One region of the Methylobacterium sp. D54C genome, then DNA from elsewhere that is predicted to be linked to it. Evidence: predicted binding sites of a transcription regulator. Region 1 holds the regulator's gene; each other region holds the start of a gene.
What was found. The regulator LexA, encoded in region 1, represses DNA repair genes until DNA is damaged. The targets are predictions, from matches to a motif close to TGTTCNNNNTGTGTTCNG.
Positions count from the first base shown of each region.

Region 2: a site for LexA is predicted at 3,212-3,229, ahead of ACLBYB_RS29470 (LexA family protein). Genes of this name have one in related genera too.
Region 3: a site for LexA is predicted at 2,309-2,326, ahead of ACLBYB_RS23770 (LexA family protein). Genes of this name have one in related genera too.
Region 4: a site for LexA is predicted at 3,545-3,562, ahead of dinB (DNA polymerase IV). Genes of this name have one in related genera too.

Region 1 covers NZ_JBKFAK010000005.1:93,831-99,378, reverse strand. Annotated here, with positions in the region: gene ACLBYB_RS13885 (ComEC/Rec2 family competence protein) at 1-1,842, shown strand, start outside; gene lexA (transcriptional repressor LexA) at 1,836-2,564, opposite strand; gene ACLBYB_RS13875 (hypothetical protein) at 2,814-3,263, shown strand; gene ACLBYB_RS13870 (hypothetical protein) at 3,282-3,497, opposite strand; gene fae (formaldehyde-activating enzyme) at 3,818-4,357, shown strand; gene ACLBYB_RS13860 (Uma2 family endonuclease) at 4,504-5,130, opposite strand; gene ACLBYB_RS13855 (hypothetical protein) at 5,196-5,548, opposite strand, start outside.
Region 2 covers NZ_JBKFAK010000031.1:10,687-16,234, reverse strand. Annotated here, with positions in the region: gene ACLBYB_RS29485 (MBL fold metallo-hydrolase) at 1-405, shown strand, start outside; gene ACLBYB_RS29480 (toll/interleukin-1 receptor domain-containing protein) at 506-1,261, opposite strand; gene ACLBYB_RS29475 (Y-family DNA polymerase) at 1,476-2,765, opposite strand; gene ACLBYB_RS29470 (LexA family protein) at 2,762-3,190, opposite strand; gene ACLBYB_RS29465 (hypothetical protein) at 3,367-3,834, shown strand; cobalamin riboswitch at 4,001-4,192, shown strand; gene ACLBYB_RS29460 (TonB-dependent siderophore receptor) at 4,512-5,548, shown strand, end outside.
Region 3 covers NZ_JBKFAK010000016.1:65,826-71,373, forward strand. Annotated here, with positions in the region: gene ACLBYB_RS23755 (sigma-70 family RNA polymerase sigma factor) at 171-728, shown strand; gene ACLBYB_RS23760 (anti-sigma factor) at 725-1,459, shown strand; gene ACLBYB_RS23765 (fasciclin domain-containing protein) at 1,498-2,040, opposite strand; gene ACLBYB_RS23770 (LexA family protein) at 2,348-2,776, shown strand; gene ACLBYB_RS23775 (Y-family DNA polymerase) at 2,773-4,062, shown strand; gene ACLBYB_RS23780 (hypothetical protein) at 4,475-5,143, opposite strand; gene ACLBYB_RS23785 (peptidoglycan-binding protein) at 5,158-5,548, opposite strand, start outside.
Region 4 covers NZ_JBKFAK010000008.1:162,562-168,109, forward strand. Annotated here, with positions in the region: gene ACLBYB_RS18040 (quinone oxidoreductase family protein) at 1-947, shown strand, start outside; gene pncA (bifunctional nicotinamidase/pyrazinamidase) at 957-1,583, shown strand; gene ACLBYB_RS18050 (hypothetical protein) at 1,683-1,883, shown strand; gene ACLBYB_RS18055 (hypothetical protein) at 1,932-2,156, opposite strand; gene dinB (DNA polymerase IV) at 2,441-3,523, opposite strand; gene rimO (30S ribosomal protein S12 methylthiotransferase RimO) at 3,728-5,074, opposite strand; gene pabB (aminodeoxychorismate synthase component I) at 5,432-5,548, shown strand, end outside.

The DNA.
Region 1 (5,548 bases):
TTCGCCGGCCTCGCGCCGGAGGCGCGGCCCGCCCGGGTCCGGGTCTCGTTCCGGAAGACGCCGATCCCGCGTCCCGGGGACGGCGTCGCCGCTACGGCCCGGCTGCTGCCGCCCCCGGAGGCGGCCCGGCCCGGCGGCTACGACTTCGCCCGGGACGCCTATTTCCAGGGGATCGGCGCGGTGGGCTCGCTGATCGGCACCGTCACCGTCCGGGAACCGTCCGGGCCGCCGCCGCTGGGCCTGCGGCTCGCCGCTGCGCTCGACGCGGCGCGCAACGGGCTCACGCGCCGGATCGCGGAGGCCGCCGGCGGCCAGGCGGGTGCGGTGGCGGCGGCCCTGGTGACGGGCAAGCGCGGCCTCATCGGGCCGGCCACCAACGACGCGCTCCGCGCCGCCGGCATCTACCACGTGGTGTCGATCTCGGGCCTCCACATGGTGCTGGCCGCCGGCGTGGTGTTCTGGCTGGTGCGGGCGCTCCTCGCCGCGGTGCCGCTCTGCGCGCTGCTCTGGCCGATCAAGAAGATCGCGGCCGGCTTCGCCATGGTCGGCGTCACCGCCTACTGCGCCTTCTCGGGCTGGGACATCGCGGCCGAGCGCTCGCTGATCATGACCCTGATCATGCTGGGCGCGATCCTGGTGGACCGGCCGGCCCTGTCGATGCGCAACCTCGCCCTCGCGGCGCTGATCGCGCTCGCCCGGGAGCCGGAGGGCCTGCTCGGCCCGAGCTTCCAGATGTCCTTCGGCGCCGTGGCCGGGCTGATCGCCTGCGCGCGGCTGATCGACGGGCGGCTGCTCGTGCGCCCGGGGGCCGGGCGGATCGGGCGGCTCGTCGGGACCGGCCTGTCGGCGATCACCGGGACCCTGGCCACGACCCTGGTGGCGCAGGTCGCGACGGCCCCCTTCGCCACCTACCACTTCCAGACGGTCCAGCCCTTCGGCCTCGTCGGCAACGCCCTGACCCTGCCGCTCGTCTCCCTGGTGGTGATGCCCGCCGCGGTGATCGGCTGCCTCGCCTATCCCTTCGCCCTCGACCGGCCGGTCTGGTGGCTGATGGGGCAGGCGGTGGCCGGGATGCTGGCGATCTCGGACTGGATCGCCGGGTTCGAGCGGGCGGTCCTGGTGCTGCCGGCCTTCGGCGCCGGGGCGCTAGCCCTGCTGACCGCCGGCCTGCTGCTGGGGACGCTGCCGGCCTCGCGCCTGCGCTGGCTCGCCGTGCCGCCGGTCCTGCTCGGGCTCGTCCTCGCGGCCCGGCCCGACCACTACGACCTCTACGTCGACCGGCAGGGCGCGGGGGCCGCGGTGCGGGGCCCGGACGGGCGGCTCGCGGCCCTCGGCAGCCCTTCGGGCTTCGTCCTCGAGCAGTGGCTGAAGGCGGACGGCGACGGGCGGCGGTCCGCGGCGCTGATCGTCCGGTCGGGCAGCGGGCGCTGCGACCGGCTCGGCTGCACCGCCCGGCTGCCGGACGGGCGGGCGGTCGCCCTGGTCCGGGACCGGCGGGCCTTCCCGGAGGATTGCGCCCGCGCCGCGGTGCTGATCACGGGCCTCGCGGCGCCGCCTACCTGCACGGGGCCGCTGGTGATCGACCGGCGCGTCCTCGCCGCCCGCGGGGCCGTGGCCCTCCGGACCGATGGCGACGGCTTCGCCGCGCGCTACGCCCGGGACGACGGCCGCGCCGTGCCCTGGCGGCCGGCCGCCGGGCGCGGGCCCAGACCGCCGCGGCCGGTCACCGCGGAGCCGGGCGACCGCCCCGCGGAGGACGGGGTCGCCGCGACGCCGGAGGCCGACGCCGCGCCGGGCGGAGACCTCGCCCCCGGCGACGCGCCGGCCGAGCCGCTTCAGTAACGGCGGACGAGGCTCACGAGGCGGCCCTGGATCCGGACCCGGTCGGGCCCGAGCACGCGGGTCTCGTAGGCCGGGTTGGCGGCCTCGAGGGCGATCGACGAGCCGCGGCGGCGCAGGCGCTTGAGCGTCGCCTCCTCGTCGTCGATCAGCGCCACGATGATGTCGCCGGTATTGGCCGTCTCCTGCTTGCGGATGACCACGAGGTCGCCGTCCAGGATGCCCGCCTCGACCATCGAGTCGCCACGCACCTCGAGGGCGTAGTGCTCGCCGCCGGCCACGAAGTCCGGCGACAGGGTGATGGCGTGGCTCTGGTTCTGGATCGCCGAGACGGGCGTACCGGCCGCGATCCGGCCCATGACCGGGATCGAGATGGCGCGGCCGGACTCGTCGATCATCCGCGTGCTCGCCGGGGCCGGCGGCTGCTTGGACTTACCGCCCTCGACCACGCTCGGCGTGAAGCGGCGCGGCTCGGCGGGGGCCTGAGTCGCCGGAGCGGCCTGGGTCAGGCTCTCGGGGATCCGGATCACCTCGATGGCGCGCGCCCGATTCGGGAGGCGCCGGAGGAAGCCGCGCTCCTCGAGCGCCGTGATCAGCCGGTGGATGCCGGATTTCGACTTGAGATCGAGGGCATCCTTCATCTCGTCGAACGACGGCGGGACACCGCATTCCTGCATCCGGCTCTGGATGAATCGCAGGAGGTCCAGCTGCTTGCGCGTGAGCATCGACGGGGGACTCGCGGCTTGGCGGACCGCCACGTGACGGTCTCCGAAACAAATCACGAACAGGTTAAACGTTCCGCAAGTGTTCCGCAAGAGCGGCACCGCTCGGCCCGGCGCTCCGCGGCGCGCCCGCGGGAGAAGGTCGAGAAACGCATTGACGGCGCAAGCGGAGCCGTTTCAATGCATCGCGGCGCCCCGCCGGGAAGGCGGCGGATCCGGGGCGCGGGCTGGGACCCTCTTGGAATGACGAGGATGCGACGACCCGCAGCTCTGCTGCCCCTCGGCCTCGCCGCCCTCGGCCTTGCCGGCTGCACCACCGGATTCTCCTACATCTCGCGGAACTACGTGGCGCTCACTCCCCAGGTCGTCACGATCGGCTGCAAGGAGCCCTACGAGGTCTACGACAACCGGCAGCTGCGCCGGATGCTGATCGTGTCCAACGCCCTGCGCGAGTATACCGGCTGCAACCTGAGCGAGGTCCGGATCGATCCGGAGCCGGGCGCCACCCGGGTGAAGCGCTTCCGCACCGCCGCCCGGGCCTATCTCGACGAGACCGTGCGCGAGGATTGCCGGATCACCGGCGAGACCGTGTTCGATCCGCTGAAGACCGAGTTCGCCTACGCCTGCGACGCGCCGATCGAGAAGCGCGGCACCGTGGTCCCCCGCCTGCCGGGCCGCAATCCGGGCCTCGGCGTGCGCTGACCGGCCGGCGGCGCGTCCTCAGGCGCCCGGCTTCGGGAAGGTCCGCTCCGCGGCGTCGCCGGCGGCGGCCAGCAGGGCGCGGGCGAAGGCCCGGGCCTCCGTCCGGTCGAGCACGATCGCGGCGGTGACCGGCGCACCGCCGAGGTCGGCGAGGGCGAGTTCCAGGCGCACCCCGTCGGGCACGGCGCTCGCCTGAAGGCTCCAGCCGGAGCCCCGGTCCGTGCTCTCCGCCATCGTGTTCCTCCCGCATGCCCGGCACGGCGCCGCGCGCCCACCGGAACGGCCAGGCCCGGGACCGCTCCCGGAGCCACGCTCCGGTCTTCCCTGCCTCGCCTGTCCGCGTTCCTCAAGGCCACAGGCCGCGCAGGGGTGAAGATGCGCGCCGTCGCGGATGCCGGCGGCCGCATCGCGGCGACACGGGGCGGCACGGGGCTGCGCCCGCGCCGCGGCGCGGGCGAGGGCAGGGGCGGCCGGGATGGGGGCCGGCTTCGGGGCGATTGACGCGAGGCCGCCGATGATGTCTCCCGCTGGCTCCGATCAGGTGGAGTTCGAACATGCAAGAGATCTGGTTCCGCACGGGCGAGGCCACGGTGCTGGCGGCCGAGGGCCAGTACACCGACGCCATGCCGGAGGTGCTGATCGGCTCGGTGCGCGGCCCGGTCGGTCAGGCCTTCGCGTCGATGATGGGGCAGGTCCAGGGCCACACGCGGATGTTCGTGGTGCGCGACCTCAACCAGCTCGTGCGCCCGGCCACGATGATGACCACCAAGGTCACGATCCACACGGCCGAGTATGCCGAGCTCCTCGGCGGCGTGGTCCAGGCCGCCACCGGCGACGCGATCGTGGACTGCATCATCGAGGGCATCCTGCCGAAGGACGGGCTCGACGAGCTGTGCATGATCATCATGATCTGGCTCGATCAGCGCTGCGCCGAGGACGACAACCTCGATCAGAAGGACCTCTACCGGACCAACTACGAGGCCACGAAACTCGCCATCGCCCGCGCCCTCAAGGGCGAGCCCACGGTCGACGAGCTGATCGCCAACCGGAAGACCGTGAAGCACTACGCGCTCGACGGCGTGATCGAGTACTGAGCGGCCGCTCGGCGGGGCACGCCGCCCCGTCATCGCGCGGCGAAGCGCGTCGGGGCAGCGCGCGTTCGGTGACCGTGGCGCCGCCTGGATCGCTTCGCTGCGCTGGCAAGGAGGGGGCCAGCCCGGTTCCTTCGATGGTTTGTGGGTCAACCCGGTCCCGACGCACGCCCCACGGGCGTGCGTGCGTAGAGATCGGCCACGGCACACTCGAGGCCGAAGACGGGGAGCGCCAGACGATCATCCCCGGTGAGGCGGGTGCGGGTCCAAGTCTCACCGCTGCGCACGGAAAGAGACAGTGCGCAGCTCCTCTGCTCGATCAGAAGCACGGCCTGACAGAGCGGCAACGCCTCGTAGCCCGCGCGCTTGACGTCGATCTTCGTCCGGTGCGTACCGGGCAGCTTCCGGTGATCGCTCGGCGAGAGGATCTCGGCAGCGAGGTAACAGCCCTCGACCACGTTCTGGTCGGGCTCGATGGTCGCCGCATCGATGACCGCGACATCCGGGACGTAGGTGTGTCCCGTGAGGAACGGCCTGAGGTCGATGGCGGGATCGTGGATGGCGATCCACGACGAGCCCGACCGCTCCAGAGCCGCGTTCAGCAGGCGCTGGAAATTCACGACCACGACCTGATGGATGAGGCTCGGCCGGGCCTGCATCACGATCTGGCCCTCGATGAGCTCCCACTTCTCCTCATCGGGGCGCGTCTCGATGAAGTCCCGGAAGCCCCGATGGGGATCGGTCCTGTGGATGGGCGGGGTCTTGAGAGTCGTCATGGGCAGCCAGGGCCGAGTCGACGGAGATCGAGGATTCCGCCGACGGTTCGCCCGGTCAAGGGCGCCTAACCCGGCGGGATACGCCCCACCGAGCACAGGGTGCGCATCGTGCTGCTGCCCGGGTCGGTGTAGCAGGAGGCCGACCAGCCGTTCTGCTGGATGAACGACTTGCGCCGCTCCGCCAGCGCGGTCCGGTAGGCGCTGGCGATGATCGGCTCGACGGTCGCGGCCGGTTGGCCGACGAGGATCTCGGAGGCCACCGACAGGTCGCGGAAGAAGGTCGCCGAGGGGCTTGGCTCGGCGGAGGTCGCCTGAACGATCGGCTCGGCCCGGCAGGTGACGTCGAACTTGATCGGGCCGGCCACGCGGATGTCGATGCTCGGCCCGGCGCGCTTGCCGACCCGGCCGCCGATCGCGT
Region 2 (5,548 bases), on a different contig from region 1:
TGGCAGCGACATGGTTTCCTTTTCTGTGGCGACTCACCCCTCGGCGACGGTCGAGGTTATGCCAACTCGTTCCTCCCGGCCCTCCCCATGCCGTTCCCGGTAGTCGTTGCGACCGCTCCGCACCACGGCTCGGAGTCTAACCGGGCCGCGTACGCTCACCTGAACGCTTGGGCTTGGGTTGGCGTAATCCTCCGCGCAGGCGGCAGCGTGGACCAACCCGGCCAGACGTTCCTGGACCAACAGGATTGCCTACGGCTCTGCACCAAGTGCCCCCGGGTCAAATACGCGCCGATGCTGTCCGGCGTCATTGCACCGAGGCCTTGGTGGATGTTGCACACGGTTGGGAGGATCTGCGACTGCAGTAATCCGACCAGCGGTGGAGCCGGCACTGGCGACAGCGTGTGATGCCTCAATTCGAAGGAACCGGTCTTGAACCACGCCGAGATCGTGCCGACCGTGTCCGAGCGGGAAGCCACCTCTTCGGCTTAGCGGCCTCGTCATCGCATCAGATCTTTCCCCGGCTGTTTCCAGGCTTGCGCGGGCCTTTCAGCACCGTCTGCCCGCCAGCCGTGCGAGCCCGCGGCTTTGGTCCAGACTTTATAGGCGGCTTCATCGGAGGCTTGGGGGCCGGCTTTGCCGGTGGCTTCGTTGTCGCGCGCTTCCGCGGCGCGGGCTTGGCGAGGGTCGTCGCCATGTCCTTGCGGACCGCCGCGACGACACGCCGGATGTCCTGGGCGACGTTGAGGAACGCATCGTCGGCGCTGCGCCAGCGGGTGACCTCGCGTCCGTCCTCGGGCAGCAGCTTGAACCCGGCGGCGGGGGTCGACTTCCAGTCGCACGGGCGGACGACCACGGCGACGACCCGCACGTGGCCCCGCGCGCGCCGGCCCATGGCGCGCTTGTACTCGATCTTCCAGCAGTAGTTGCTCGCAAGGTAATCGGGGCTGAGCAGGGCGACGAAGACATGGGCTTCGCGGAGGGCACGCGCGATCCCGGTGTCGAGCTTGTCGCCGGCGTTCAGGTCGCCGTCGAACCAGGTCGTGACGCCCTCGCGCTTCAGCGGGGCGAGAAGGGTTTCGAGCCTGGCCTGCGCGTCGGCGTCCCGGTGCGAGTAGGAAACGAAGATCCGGACCTCGGGCTTCTCCGGCTTGCCGCGCGGGGTCGCCGGCCGGGCCGCGGGTCGCGGTCCAGGCTTCGCCTTGGCCGCTGTCTGGGACGCAGTGCCGGCCTTCTCGGTACGCGTGCGGGCGCGGGCGCGCATGGAAGCCCCCGTCGGGTTGCCGGCCAAGTTCCGGATTCATGCGTCCCGAACCCGCTTTGTTCCCCATGATGGAGGGGATAACCCCGGACCCCTATCGGCGGCGCGGTAAGGACGCCGGTCGACTCGGCGAGTGCCGCGTAGCGCATAACGCTATCCGTGACGCGTTACGACGCGGCGTGCCTGGACGCCGGCGCCGTGACCACGATGGCCCGGCCTAGGCCGCCGCCACGGTCGGGAGTTCGTCGATCCGGGTGGTGTAGCGCGGCGAGCGCATGTCGAACTTGGTCGACCACTCCCGTTTTGGGGCGAACCCCGCGCTGCCCGGGACGACCGCCCCACGGCCGAACCGGCGATTGCAGGCGTCGAGGGCGCCCATCAGCGCCGCCCCGTATTCCCGGTCCATTTGCCCCAGCCCCGGGAAGGCCCGCTGCGAGGCCGCCAGGGGTACCAGGTCCGTGGTGACGACCCCGGCCTTGGAATAGCGGTAGCCGTCGCGCCAGGTCTTCCGGACCCCGTGCAGGCAGGCCTTCACGAGCACGAGGGTGTCGTTCGACGCCTCCGGCAGGGTCACCACCGACGAGACCGACCGCTGCGGCCGGTCCCGGTCGTGCTCGGATGTGTGGAAGAAGACCGTGACGTGGTCGGTCCCGAGGCCCCCGGCGCGCAGCTTCTCGCCCAGCCTGGCGGCGTGGGTGGCGACGGCCTGTTCCATGGTAGCGAGGTCCTCGACGCGGTCGGAGAAACTGCGGGTCACCGCGCAGCCCTTCCGGGTCGGTGCGACCTCCTCCAGGTCGAGGCAGGCCATGCCCCGCAATTCCATGACGAGCCGCTCCCCGACCACGGTCATGGCCTTGCGCACCGCCCGGGTGTCGAGGTCGCGCACGTCGGCGACGCTCTCGCAGCCCAGGGCCTCCAGCTTGCGGGCGTTGGCCGGTCCGACGCCCCAGATGTCCTCGGGCGGGATGCGGACCATCCAGTGCTCGTACTGGACCGGGTCTGTCAGGTCGCAAACCCCGCCGAGCTCCGGCACCTTCTTGGCGACGTGGTTGGCGAGCTTCGCCAGCGTCTTGGTCGGGCCGATCCCGACGCAGGTCGGGATGCCAGTCCAGGCTCGCACGGTCTCACGCATGTCCCGAGCGAGCGGCACTCGGTCCCGCTCCCGGACGTCGGACAGGTCGAGGAAGCTTTCGTCGATGGAGTAGATCTCGATGCGCGGAGAGAAGCCCCGGTAGACCGTGTTCACCCGGGCGGACATGTCGCCGTACAGAGCATAGTTCGACGAGTAGACTCGCACGCCCCGGGACCGGCACATGTCGCGGATCTTGAAGTACGGCTCTCCCATGCGGATGCCGAGGGCCTTGGCCTCGGCGGTGCGGGCGATGGCGCAGCCGTCGTTGTTGCTCAGCACGATCACGGGCACGCGGGCCAAGCGGGCGTCGAACACGCGCTCGCAGGAGCAATAGAACGAGTTGCCGTCGGAGAGGGCGTAGGCCCGGGCGCTCACTCGCTCCGGCGCCTCGGGTTGATCGAGCCGGAGACGACGCCCCAGACCTCCACCTCTGCTCCGGGAGAAAGCCGGAACTCCGGAAAACGGGGATTGGCGAAAGCCAGGTGCACCCGATGCCCCTGGCGGCGCCAGACCTTGAAGGAGCGCTCGCCGTCGATATCGACCACGACGATGTCGCCGTTTCGCGGCGTGAGCGAGCGGTCGACCACCGCGAGGTCTCCGTCGAAAAGGCGGGCCAGCACCATGCTGTCGCCCGCCACCCGCACCAGGAAGGTCGCCGGCCGGTTGGCGATGAGCAGACGCTGAAGGTCGATCTCGTCCTCGATGAAATCGTCCGCCGGGCTGGGGAAGCCCGCCCTGACTGGTCGAGCCAGGAGGGGCACCGGCATGGGCAGGCCAATGGTAATGCCGCTGGCTTGCATGTTTTTGCTCCGCGAATCTAACAGAACAAAATAGGAACATGCGGCGGCGGTTCCTCGCAAGCGGCCGAGCTTGCGACAATGAGCCGGTGTGGACGCCTGTGGATAAATGGAATTGGCGCTTGCCGAAGAGATACCGTCAGAGCCGCTTCGGTCTAGACCGCGCCGGAGGAACGCCATTGAGGATCACCGTTTACGCGCTTGCGGCCTTGCCCTTTTTGGTGACGCCGACGCTGGCGGCGGGGGATTTCCCGCTCGCCTCCTGCAAAGGCTGGAACGGCACGGTCGTCGAGCGCGACGGCATCGATACGGCGCGGGCCACGATGCGCGGCATCGTCACCAAGGCCGACCTGCAGGAGTATTGCGAACGCGACCCCGGCGGGGAAACCAAGCAGTTCGGTGGCAAGCTCACGACGGCTCAGTGTGTCGCGAATTACTTACGGAGCGAAGGCCGAGCCACGATGACCGCGGAGGCGAACTGCCGAACCGGCACGGTCGGCTACCGTTACAGCGATGGGCAGGTCAGGAAGGCCCGCTTCCCAGTCGGGGCTGACGCCGACACCTCGTGCGCGTCGGGCATGCCGCCCATGGTCGAGCAGTTCAAGATGCTTTGCCCCGCTGCAGCCAAGCGGCTGAAGGTCGAGTAGGCGAGCCTGTTGGCGCCGTCGCCGCGCGTTCCCGATCCCGCCCAGGGATAGCTTGAGGTGTCATCACTCCGCCGACGCAACTCAGGTCACCTCGACCTCACGCGTGCCCTTTCACAGGAGCCGGTCGAACGGCAGCAGCCGGTGCGTTGACTCACATTCTCGTGAAGCGTAGCTCAACCTTGACGGTTCCCTCCGGGGATCAAAAGGGAACGTGGTTGGGGCTATCCCCGAAGCCACGGCTGCCCCCGCAACTGTAAGCGGCGAGCCCTTCACCACCATGTCACTGGGTCACCCCGGGAAGACGGTGCGAGGGCGGCGACCCGCGAGCCAGGAGACCTGCCGTCAGCCGTGGTCACACGCGAAACGCGTCGGGCGGGGTGGTCCTGACGGGTGTCGAGACGGCCGTGCGCCAGCGCGGCTGGCGAGGCCTCGTTCGCGGTGACGTGCCACTGCCGTCCCGAGGTCCTAGGCCTGTGTACCGTTCGATTTCCAAAAGGCGGTTTCGCGCATGCGTCGCCACGCTCGCGCTTACCCTTCCGGGCGCATCTCCGACGCTGGCCCAGGGAGACCCTGCCGAGGCAGCGGCCGCTGTGGTTCTCGATCCGCTCTCGGTCGAGGGCAGCTACACCGCCGCACCGACCTACCAAGTCAAGGATCTCTACAGCGGGACGAAGACCGTGACGCCGCGGCTCTCGCTGCCCCAGCAGGTCGACGTCGTGCCCCAGGAGGTCCTGCGGGACACCGCCGCCACGCGCGTCGAGCGCGCCCTCGACTACGTTCCGGGAGTCGGCAAGCAGAACGATTTCGGCGCCCAGAACCTCGCGCTCTACTCGGTGCGCGGCTTCGCCACCCAGGATATCTTCTTCAACGGCTTCAACATTGCCCGGGGCTACAACGGCGCGCCGGACACCCAGAACGTGCAGTCCATCGAGGTGCTCAAGGGACCGAGCGGGGCACTCTATGGACGCAGCGACCCGGGCGGCACCATCAACATCCTGACCAAGCAGCCCGTGGCCTTGCCCTTCGTCGAAATGGGCACGCTGTTCGGGAGCTTCGGAACGGCACGCACCACCGTCGACGCCGGCGGGCCACTGAACGAGGAAGGCACCGTCCTCTACCGCTTCAACGGCGCGCTCGCGAGGCAGGACAGCTTCCGCGATTTCGTCGACGGCGACCGCGTCCTGGCTGCGCCCGTGGTGAGCTGGCTGATCAGCCCGGACACCAAGTTGACCGTCGAGGCGCAGTACCTGCGCAACCGCCAGACCTTCGACCGCGGGACGGTGGCGGTGAACAACCGCCTTGGCCTCGTACCGCGCTCCCGCTTCTTCGGTGAGCCGGGCGACGACTCCGTGTCAGAAGCCGGGATCCTGCAGATCCGCCTCGATCACGCCTTCAATGCCGACTGGCAGCTCAGGGTCGCCGGCCACTTCAACACCGGCAGCCTGACCGGCCTGCAGACCGGCGCGACCGGCCTTCTCGACGACGGGCGCACCCTGCTGCGCGAGTTCCGCCGGCACGACTTCACGTGGGGCGTGGCCATCGGTCAGGCCGAGCTCGTGGGGCACTTCGACACCGGGCCGTTCGCCCACACCGTGCTGCTCGGCCTTGAGCACGAGCGCTACAACAGCACCGAGAACCTGCTGCGCTCGACGCCGCGGCTCGACCCCTTCGCCATCGACCTGTTCAACCCGGTCTACGGCCAGCCCAAGCCGCC
Region 3 (5,548 bases), on a different contig from region 1:
AAAAGGCGAGCGGCGGTGAGAGGGTATCGCGGCCGATGGCGGGCGCCGCGCGAACCCTTCTGACGGCTCGCACGTGTCCCTCCGGACGAAGCCATGCCATAGCTATATCCTGAACCGGCCGATGCGCCGGAGCCCGCCGGAATTCGCTTTCCCGCGGCAAGGGAGGAACCGTGCCGAACGTGGGGACTCCTGCAAACGCGGACCTCGCGCGGCTGATCGCGGCCGTGGCCACGGGCGACCGCCTGGCCCTGCGCGCGCTCTATGACGCCGCCGCCCCGAAACTTCTCGGGATCATCCTCCGTATCCTGAGGGACAGGGACGCGGCCGAGGATGCGTTGCAGGAGGTGTTCGTGCGCATATGGCAGCGTGCAAGCACCTATGATCCGAGGACCGGGCCCGCGACCGCATGGCTCGGCGCCATCGCCCGGCACAAGGCCATCGACCGCCTTCGGCAGGACCATGCCACCCGCCTGACCCAGGCCGACGAGGACTGGTTCGAACGCCTCGCCGATACAAGCGACGGCGAGGCGGACCTCGCCCGCCGTGACGCCCTCGCGCATTGCCTCGAAGCCGTCGAGCCCGCCCAGCGCGACTGCCTCGTCCTCGCCTATTGCGAGGGCTGGTCACGCGAGGAATTGGCGGCACGGCACGACCGCCCCGTCAACACGGTCAAGACGTGGCTGCGCCGCGGCCTCATGAGCCTGCGCGGCTGCCTGGAGGCGACATGAGCGGCGATGTTGGCACGGGCGCCGCGCCCTTCTGGGCGGAGGACCCCAGCGGCGCAGCTGGGGAGTACGTCCTCGGGACCTTAGCCGCCGACGAGCGCGCCGCCTTCGCCTCGGCGATGGAACGGGACGCTTCCCTTCGCGCGGCGGTAGCCGACTGGGAGGCGCGGCTCGCGCCGCTCACGGCGACGGCCCCATCGGTCAAGCCCGCGCCCGACGTATGGGATGCAATCGAGGCCAGGATCGGGACGGCTCGCTCACCTGAGGTCGATGCCGGTGGCGCGACTGTCCGCAGGCTGGAGCGCGGGCTGCGGATCTGGCGGTCTGCCGCGGGGGCTGCGACCGCGCTCGCGGCCGGCCTCGCCCTCTGGCTCGCAGTCGGGCCGCGGCCTTCCGCCACCGACCGTCAGTACCTCGCCGTGGTCGACCGCGGCGGCACCCTGCCGGCGCTGATCGTGCGCGTCGATCTCGACGGCGGCACCGTTCAGGTCCGCAGTCTCTCGGCGGAGACCCCGCCGGACCGCAGCCTGGAACTCTGGTTCGTGGGGGCGAATGCCGCGCCGCGCTCGCTGGGCCTCGTCACTGACCCGGCGGCACGCCTGCCCGTGCCGGCCGCCCTCCGTGCCGGTGCGGAGGGTGCGACCCTCGCGGTGTCGGTTGAGCCGAAGGGCGGCTCGCCGACCGGTGCGCCAACAGGCCCGGTCGTCTATTCCGGAAAGCTCCTGCGCGAATGAGGCGGGCTCCGGCCTCCGCCGGCGCCCGCCCCCCGCGATCAGGGCATCAGCACGCCGCTGACGACGTGGATGACGCCGTTCGACTGCATGACGTTCGGGATGGTCACCGGAACGGTGTTGCCCTTCACATCGGTGACGTAGACTTTCTTGCCCCTGGCCGAGACGGCGAGCGGTTCGCCCTCGACGGTGGTGAGCTGGTTCTGTCCCTCGGGCTTCTTGGCGAGCGCCATCAGGTCCTTGGCGGTGTAGACGCCCGGGACGACGTGGTAGGTCAGGATCTTCGTCAGCGTCGCCTTGTTCTGCGGCTGCACGAGGTTTTCCACCGTGCCCGGCGGCAGCTTGGCGAAGGCGGCGTTGGTCGGCGCGAACACCGTGAACGGGCCCGGGCCGTTCAGCGTGTCGACAAGGCCGGCGGCCTTCACGGCGGCGACCAGGGTGGTGTGATCCTTCGAGTTGACCGCGTTCTCCACGATAGTCTTTTGGGCGTACATCGGCGCGCCTCCGACCATCGGGTTCTTGGCGAGCGCCGGCGCAGCGACGAGACTGAGGCCGAGAGCGAGGCTTAGAAGGGTCTTGGACATGGTGTCTCCCTGATACTGCGCCCCTCCAGGGGCGTCGCAGGGTCCTACGGGGATGGGCGGGGGAAAAGTTTCAGGCCTGCCCGACGCCGCCGTGAATACGTTCGAAACCGCGGGTCACTTCGATTGCAGTGATCCGGCGGTATCGGTCAAACTCGACCGAAGCGGGTTTGAAGGCATCTCCTCGGCAAGCGCCAATTTTCTTTATCCACAGGCGTCCACATAGGCTCATTGTCGCAAGCTCGGCCGCTTGCGAGGAACCGTCGCCGCATGTTCCTATTTTGTTCTGTCAGGTTCGCGGAGCAAAAACATGCAAGCCAGCGGCATTACCATTGGCCTGCCCATGCCGGTGCCCCTTCTGGCTCGACCGGTCAGAGCAGGCTTCCCGAGCCCGGCGGACGATTTCATCGAGGATGAGATCGACCTTCAGCGTCTGCTCATCGCCAACAGGCCGGCGACCTTCCTGGTGCGGGTGGCCGGCGATAGCATGGTGCTGGCCCGCCTTTTCGATGGGGACCTAGCGGTGGTCGACCGCTCGCTCACGCCGCGAAACGGCGACATCGTCGTGGTCGACATCAACGGCGAGCGCTCTTTCAAGGTCTGGCGCCGCCAGGGCCATCGGGTAGTCCTGGCGTTCGCCAACCCGCGCTTCCCCGAGTTCCGGTTATCGCCCGGCGCAGAGATCGAGGTCTGGGGCGTCGTCTCCGGCTCGATCAACCCGAGGCGCCGGAGCGAGTGAGCGCCCGGGCCTACGCCCTCTCCGACGGCAACTCTTTCTACTGCTCCTGCGAGCGGGTGTTCGACGCCCGGCTGGCCCGCGTGCCCGTGATCGTGCTGTCGAACAACGACGGCTGCGCAATCGCCCGCACCGCCGAGGCCAAGGCCCTCGGCATCCGCATGGGCGAGCCGTACTTCAAGATCCGCGACATGTGCCGATCCCAAGGCGTGCGAGTCTACTCGTCGAACTACGCCCTTTACGGCGACATGTCGGCCCGGGTGAACACGGTCTACCGGAGCTTCTCGCCGCGCATCGAGATCTACTCCATCGATGAGAGCTTCCTCGACCTCTCGGACGTCCGGGAGCGGGACCGGGTGCCGCTCGCCCGGGACATGCGCGAGACCGTGCGGGCCTGGACGGGCATCCCGACCTGCGTCGGGATCGGCCCGACCAAGACACTGGCGAAGCTCGCCAACCACGTCGCCAAGAAGGTGCCGGAGCTCGGCGGGGTCTGCGACCTGACAGACCCGGTCCAGTACGAGCACTGGATGGTCCGCATCCCGCCGGAGGACATCTGGGGCGTTGGGCCGGCGAACGCTCGCAAACTCCAGGCGCTCGACTGTGAGAGCGCGGCCGACGTGCGCGATCTCGACACCCGTGCCGTCCGCAAGGCCATGACCGTGGTGGGTGAACGTCTGGTGCATGAACTTCGCGGCGTGCCCTGCCTCGATTTGGAGGAGATGGCGCCGACCCGGAAGGGATGCGCGGTGACCCGGAGCTTCTCCGACCGCGTCGAAGACCTCGCCACCATGGAGCAGTCGGTCGCCACGCATGCCGCCCGGCTCGGGGAGAAGCTCCGACGCGAGGGGCTCGGGACCGACCACGTCACGGTCTTCTTCCACACCTCGGAGCATGACCGCGACAGGCCGCAACGGTCGGTGTCAACGGTGGTGACGCTTCCGGAAGCCTCGAACGACACCCGGGTCCTCGTGAAGGCGTGCCTGCACGGCGTGAGGAAGGCCTGGCGCAACGGCTTCCGCTACTCGAAATCCGGCGTGGTCACGACCGACCTCGTCCCACTGGGCGCCTCTCAGCGGGCCATCCCCGGCCTTGGCCAGCTCGACCGCGAGCAGGGCGCGGCGCTCATGGCGGCGCTGGATGCCTGTAATGCGCGTTTCGGCCGAGGCGCTGTCGTGCCGGCTGCGGCAGGGTTCGCGCGCAAACGGGTGTGGTCCACCAAATTCGAGATGCGCTCGCCCCGGTACACCACCCGGATCGACGAACTCCCGACAGTGGCGGCGGCCTAGGCCGGGCCCGATTGGGAGCCGAGAGGGTGGATCTGACCCCAGCTGGTCTTGCGAGCCTCGAAGCCCGGTGCGATCACCGCAGACTTAGCCGAGCGGCCGCCAGTTCGGCAGCGAGGGACGCATCTGATCATTCAGGGCCTCGGTCTAAGCTCTCAGGTCCGCGAACTCTGGCGTCACACTTCCGTCTCTGCCTGTCGGTGTTCGCTCCGTCCGACCTGTGGAGGCGCGGACACTTCCATAGGCACGCCGATTACCGCGTCGGGCGCAGCCGCATCGTCTGCAACGCGTGCGGCCATGCTGACGAGGACACTGGTTTCCAGCCAGGGGGATCGTCACCGCCACGACGAACGCCAAACATTCGTAACGCGTCGAGCGGATTGCTCATCTGTCAATTCATGTGATGTAGTCAGCGTCAGAAGTCGGTGTTTCCACGTCGGATGATACTGCGGGGGGCTTCTCCGGCCGGGGCGAGTGTTGGGCTCGCTGTTGACCCCGAACCGCCGCCGATGGGGGCCGGACGCTGTGTCTCCGTGAGCATATCCCGCGTTGCCCGGGCAGCCGACATCGACTTCTCGCTTAGGCCTGCGACGACCCAGGCCTCCTGCTCCTTGTCGTCGTAGCCGCTCTCAAGCACGACGACGCCGCTGAGCGTCCCCGAGGCCATCGACGAGCTCAGCTCGGTCAATGACTGTCCAATGGTGCGCTGGTCCACTGTGCTGATGCTCTTGCCCTCGCCAGCCTTTTCCTGCGTCGTCTTCGATACGGTGTTCTCGAACTCGTTGACGACACGGCCGGTGGCGACCTCCTGTTTCAGGAAGCGGACGATCTCCCCCTTGGCCTTTTCCTCGGCGATGACGGTCGCCGTATGCACACCCCGCTTGTCAGCGATAGTCACAGGGTGGCTGTACTTCGAGTAGATCCGCCGGACGCCGCCATTGGGGTTGAACTCCAGCGTCACGCCATTGATGCCGGCTTTCCATTCGACGGTGCCATCCGGCCGCTTCTCGACGCTCTGAGCGCTGGCGGCGCCTATCAGCGCCGCATACAACGTGGCCGCGGCCGCAAGCCTGACGATGCCCATCCGATAATCCTCCCTCATGACACGTCCCTCGCGATGCGGGCGCGCACAGACGCGATGCGCGCGATGGTGGCGTTCGGCAGGAGCAGGTTCAGGTAGCCCCGGACTCGGCTGCCGCGTTCCGGGAAGACCAGGACATCACCGAACGACGTCCCCATGGCGTGGCTGGCGACGGCGAAGAACGGGTCCTGCTGAGTCGGCACGCAGTAATTGAAGAACCCTCGCTCCTGGCCCTGCGGGGCCGTCCGGGAAACGTCGGCCTGAAGGGCGGGGTAGCTCCTGAAGGGCTGTCGCGACGCGAAGACCACGGTGCCGTCCTTATCGAGGAACTCCACCACGAGCCTCAGCCGTTGCGCCCTTTGGTCGAAGTGCAGGCACTGGCCCTCCGGAGGGCAGCGCTGGCTGTAC
Region 4 (5,548 bases), on a different contig from region 1:
GCGGTCCCGAGGTGATGCGCTTCGAGGACGTGCCCCTGGCCGAGCCGGGCCCCGGGCAGATCCGAGTCAGGCAGGCCGCCATCGGCGTCAACTTCATCGACATCTACTTCCGCACCGGCGCCTACAAGTCCCCGCACATGCCCTACACCCCCGGCAAGGAGGGCGCCGGCACCGTCACGGCGGTGGGCGAGGGCGTGACCCAGTTCAAGGCCGGCGACCGGGTCGCCTACGGCTCGGTCGCGGACGGCTGCTACGCCGAGGAGCCGGTGATCCCGGCCTCGGCGGCCGTGCCGATCCCCGACGGCGTCGACGAGAAGACCGCCGCCGCCATGATGCTCAAGGGCCTGACCGTCGAGTACCTGCTGCACCGGACCTACGCGGTGAAGCCCGGCGACACGATCCTGTGGCAGGCCGCCGCCGGCGGCGTCGGCCTGATCGCGTGCCAGTGGGCCAAGCACCTCGGCGCCACCGTGATCGGCACCGCCGGCAGCCCCGAGAAGGCGGAGCTCGCCAAGCAGAACGGCTGCGACCACGTCATCCTCTACCGCGAGGAGGACGTGGCCAAGCGCGTGCGCGAGATCACCGGCGGCAAGGGCGTGCCGGTGGTCTACGACGGCGTCGGGCAGGCGACCCTGATGGGCTCCCTGGACAGCCTCGCGCCGCTCGGCCTGCTGGCGAGCTTCGGCTCGGCCTCCGGGGCGATCACCGGGCTCGACCTCGGCCTGCTGGCCCCGCGCGGCTCGCTCTACGTGACGCGCCCGACGCTCGCGACCTTCTCGTCGAACCGTGCCACCCTCGAGGAGGCGGCCGCCCGCCTGTTCAAGGTGGTCCGCGACGGCGCGGTGAAGATCGCCGTCAACGCCACCTACCCGCTGGCCGAGGCGCAGCAGGTGCACCGCGACCTCGCGGGCCGGGAGACCACCGGCTCGATCGTGATGCTGCCGTAGGGACCGACCGTGACGCCCGGCAACGCCGACCTGCTCCTCGTCGTCGACGTGCAGGTCGACTTCCTGCCGGGCGGGGCGCTCCCCGTCCCGGGGGGCGACGCGGTGATCGGCCCGATCAACGACCTCCAGCACCGCTTCCGGCACGTGGTGCTGATGCAGGACTGGCATCCGGCCGATCACGTCTCCTTCGCCGAGACCCATCCGGGGCGGGCCCCGTTCGAGACCGTGACGCTGCCCTACGGGCCGCAGGTGCTGTGGCCGCGCCACTGCGTCCAGGGCAGCCCCGGGGCCGCCTTCGCGCCGGACCTCGCCACCGACCGGGCGAGCCTGGTGGTGCGCAAGGGGCTGGATCCGCGGGTCGACAGCTACTCGGCCTTCCTGGAAGCCGACCGGGCCACGCGCACCGGCCTCGCCGGGGCGCTCCGGGAGCGCGGCATCACCCGCGTTGCCGTGTGCGGCCTCGCCACCGATTTCTGCGTCGCCTGGAGCGCGCTCGACGCGCGCGACGCGGGGTTCGACGTCCTCGTGGTGGCGGACGCGGTGCGCGGGATCGACGTGGACGGGTCGCTCGCGCGGGCCTGGGCGCGGATGGAGGCGGCGGGCGTCCGCCGGATCGCGGCGGCGGAGATCGGCTGAGGGCGTGCGGGGACCGGGAGGCGAACCGCCGCACGCCGCGCGGGAGACCGGCCCCGCGCCGACGCGTTGGCCCGACATCAGCATCCGACAGGAGCCTGCATGTCATCCAAGCACCCGAAGACCGACACGCCCACGGACGCCGACCTGAAGGGCAATCCCGGGATCGGCACCTCGAAGGGGATGAGCGGCGCCGACCCGGCGGATCTGCAGGCGGATTCGACCTTCGAGGGCGACGTCGACAACGAGACGAAGCTCGATGGCGGCATCGACCCCGACCACCGGCCGCGCAAGAACGCGTGACCGAGAACGCGTGATCGGATGCCCGGGCCGGCGCGGCCCGGGTCGATCTCAGCGACTGCGCGCCGGCGCCTTCGGCCGCTGCGGTGCGGGGGCCGCGGGCCTGGCGCTCGGGCCGCCTGCCGGAACGTAGACCTGGGCCGGGCTCGCGGTGTAGCCCCGGAGCTGGGCCGCGTTGGCGGCCCCGAAAGCGGATGTGCCGTCCGCGCGGGCGGCGCCCGCCGCGAAGGCCGATAGAAGCGCGGCGGCCAGGGCCAGGCGGGCGTGCTTCGGCATCGACAGGGTCCTTGTGTTCGCGCGGGCTCGAGAAACCCTGATCCGGACCGGATCGCTCCGCTCTGCGATCGACCCGGCCTTCCCGACGTGCGGAACCGCACAGGCGCCGTGTCGTGCATGACGGCGGCGGCTCCATCGCTTTCCGGTTGATGCTCCCCCACCGTCGTCGTTGCGAGTGGAGCGAGGCGATCCAGGGCCAGAGCCACGCTGACCGATGTCCTGCTGCCCTGGGTCACTTCGCTGCGCCCGTGATGACGGAGCGTGGGCCTGCCCCGGAGGCCGTGTCAGAGCGCCAGCCCGAGCTGGAGCGGCGCCTCCGGCGCGTCCTGCGCGAAGCCCGACAGCGACACCCCGATCAGCCGCGCGCTGCGGCGCAGCGGGAACAGGCCGGCGAGCAGGTCGAGGCCGATCCGCTCCAGGGCGGCCCGGTCGGCCACCGGCACGGCGAGGGACTTCGCCCGGGTGACCTGCGCGAAATCCGAGAACTTGAGCTTCAGGGTCACGGTCCGGGCGCGCATGCCCTTGGCGTCGGCGCCCGCCCAGACCTTGTCGAACAGCGGCGCCAGCCGGGCGGCCAGGACCTCGAAGGCGGCCGTGTCGTCCGAGAAGGTGGTCTCGGCGCCGATCGACTTGCGCACCCGGTGGGCGCGCACCGGCCGCGCGTCGATGCCCCGGGCGACCGCGTGGTAGTAGGCGCCCGCGGAGCCGAAGGTCTCGCGCAGGCGCTCCGGCGTCCAGGCGCGCAGATCCGCCCCGGTCTCGATCCCGAGCCGCTTCATCTTCGCCTCGGTGACCGGGCCGACGCCGTGGAACCGGCCGATCGGCAGCGCGGCCACGAAGTCCGGCCCCATGGCGGGGGTGATGACGAACAGGGCGTCGGGCTTGCGGTGGTCGGACGCCACCTTGGCGAGGAACTTGTTGTACGAGACCCCGGCCGAGGCGATGAGTCCGGTCCGTTCCAGGATCTCGGCCCGGATCGCCTTCGCCACGGCCGTCGCCGTCGGGAGGCCCTGGAGGTTCTCGGTGACGTCGAGATAGGCCTCGTCGAGGGCCACCGGCTCGATGATGGCCGTGTGCCGGGCGAAGACCGCCCGGATCTCCTCGGAGACCGCCCGGTAGACCTCGAAGCGCGGCTTCACGAACAGCAGGTCCGGGCACAGCCGCCGCGCGGTGGCCGACGGCATGGCGGAGCGGACACCGAATTCTCGGGCCTCGTAGCTCGCAGCGGCCACCACCCCGCGCTCCCGGGAGCCGCCGACCGCCAGCGGCCGGCCGCGCAGCGACGGGTCGTCGCGCTGCTCCACGGAGGCGTAGAACGCGTCCATGTCGATGTGGATGATCTTTCGGAGCGCGACCTCCGGATCCATCGCCGCCTCGGGTCCCGACCAAGTTCCTGATCTGTTCCGAAAGACCGCGCGGGGCGGGCGGGGTCAAGCCGCGCCGGACGCGGCGTCAACAGGAGTCCGCCCGTCGTCGCGAGCGCAGCGAAGCGACGAGAGGGCAGCGCGACGTCCTCGAGCGCAGCGCATCCCTGGATTGCTTCGCTGCGCTCGCAAAGACGGGGTCTGCCGTCAGGCGACGCTGCCGTAGAGGTCGTAGGCCTCGGCCCGGTCGATCTTCACCGTGACAATGTCGCCGACCCGCACCGGGCGCCGGAACGCGGCGTGGACGGTCCCGTCGATCTCCGGCGCGTCGGCCTTGGACCGGCCCCGCGCCACCCCGCCCTCGACGGAATCGACGATGACGGGCAGCCGCTTGCCGACCTTGGCCCGCTGCAGCCGGAGCGCGATGCCGTTCTGGGTCTCCATGAACCGGCGCTTGCGCTCGGCCTTCACCGCCGGCGGCACGAGGTCGCCCAGCGCGTTGGCGGTGGCGCCGGCCACCGGCTCGTACTCGAAGCAGCCGACCCGATCGAGCTTGGCCTCCTGCAACCAGGCCAGCAGCTCCTCGAACTCGGCCTCGGTCTCGCCGGGGAAGCCGACGATGAAGGTCGAGCGGATCGCGAGATCCGGGCAGGTCTGCCGCCAGCTGCGGATCCGGTCGAGCTGGCGCTCCTGGTTGCCGGGGCGGCGCATGCGCTTGAGCACGGAGGGGCTCGCGTGCTGGAGCGGCATGTCGAGGTAGGGCAGCACCTTGCCCTCGGCCATCAGCGGGATGACCTCGTCCACGTGCGGGTAGGGGTAGACGTAGTGCAGCCGCACCCAGGCGCCGAGCTCGCCGAGTTCCCGGGTCAGGTCGTAGAACTTGGCGCGGACCTGGCGGTCGCGCCACGGGCTCTCACTGTAGCGGATATCGACGCCGTAGGCGCTGGTGTCCTGGCTGACGACCAGCAGCTCCTTCACGCCGGCCTTCACCAGCTTCTCGGCCTCGCGCAGCACGTCGGCGGCGGAGCGGCTGACGAGGTTCCCGCGCAAGCTCGGGATGATGCAGAAGCTGCAGCGGTTGCTGCACCCCTCCGAGATCTTCAGGTAGGCGTAGTGGCGCGGGGTGAGCTTGATCCCCTGCGGCGGCACGAGGTCGAGGAACGGGTCGTGGGCCGGCGGCACCGCCTCGTGGACGGCCGCCACCACCGACTCGTAGGCCTGGGGCCCGGTCACCGCCAGGAGGTCGGGGTATTTCTCGCGGATCTCCTCCGGCTGCGCGCCCATGCAGCCGGTGACGATGACGCGGCCGTTCTCCGCCATGGCCTCGCCGATGGCCGAGAGCGACTCCGCCTTGGCGGAATCGAGGAAGCCGCAGGTGTTGACGATCACCACGTCGGCGCCGTCGTGCCGCCGGGCCAGCTCGTACCCCTCGGCGCGCAGGTGGGTGAGGATCCGCTCGGAATCGACCAGCGCCTTCGGGCAGCCCAGCGAGACGAACGAGATTTTCGGGGCGGCGCCGGGAGCGGGGCCGCGGGGAGCGGGCGTGGCGGTCATGGCATTCGGGTCGGACAGTCCGGCGGGGCGATCGGCCGCCCGGCGCGCGGGACCAGGAATTCGGGGTCGGGACCCTATACAGGCTCCCGCGCCTCCGCGCGAGGCCGGCCGCCGCAGAGGTGCCCGGCCCTGCGCGCGAGCCTGAGCCCGGGCGCGGATCCTATCGTAACGGCAGAGCTTTGCGGCAGGCTCCTCAGACCCCACATCAGGCCTGGGCGGCGCGGCCCTGCGCCCCGGACACGGCCCGCCCGCGCGCGGCGGCGGGGCCTGCGTGGAACTGCCGCTTCCCCCGCGGCATCGCCTGTGCGACGGCAGCGGATGACGCACAGCCCGAGGATAACGGCCCCGAACCCGGTCATGTGGACCCGAGAGATCCCCTTCATCGATCCCGTCGCGGCGGCGGCCCGGCTGCGCGCCCTGCCGGGGCTCGCCTTCCTCGACAGCGCCATGCGGCACGACCCGCTGGGGCGGCAC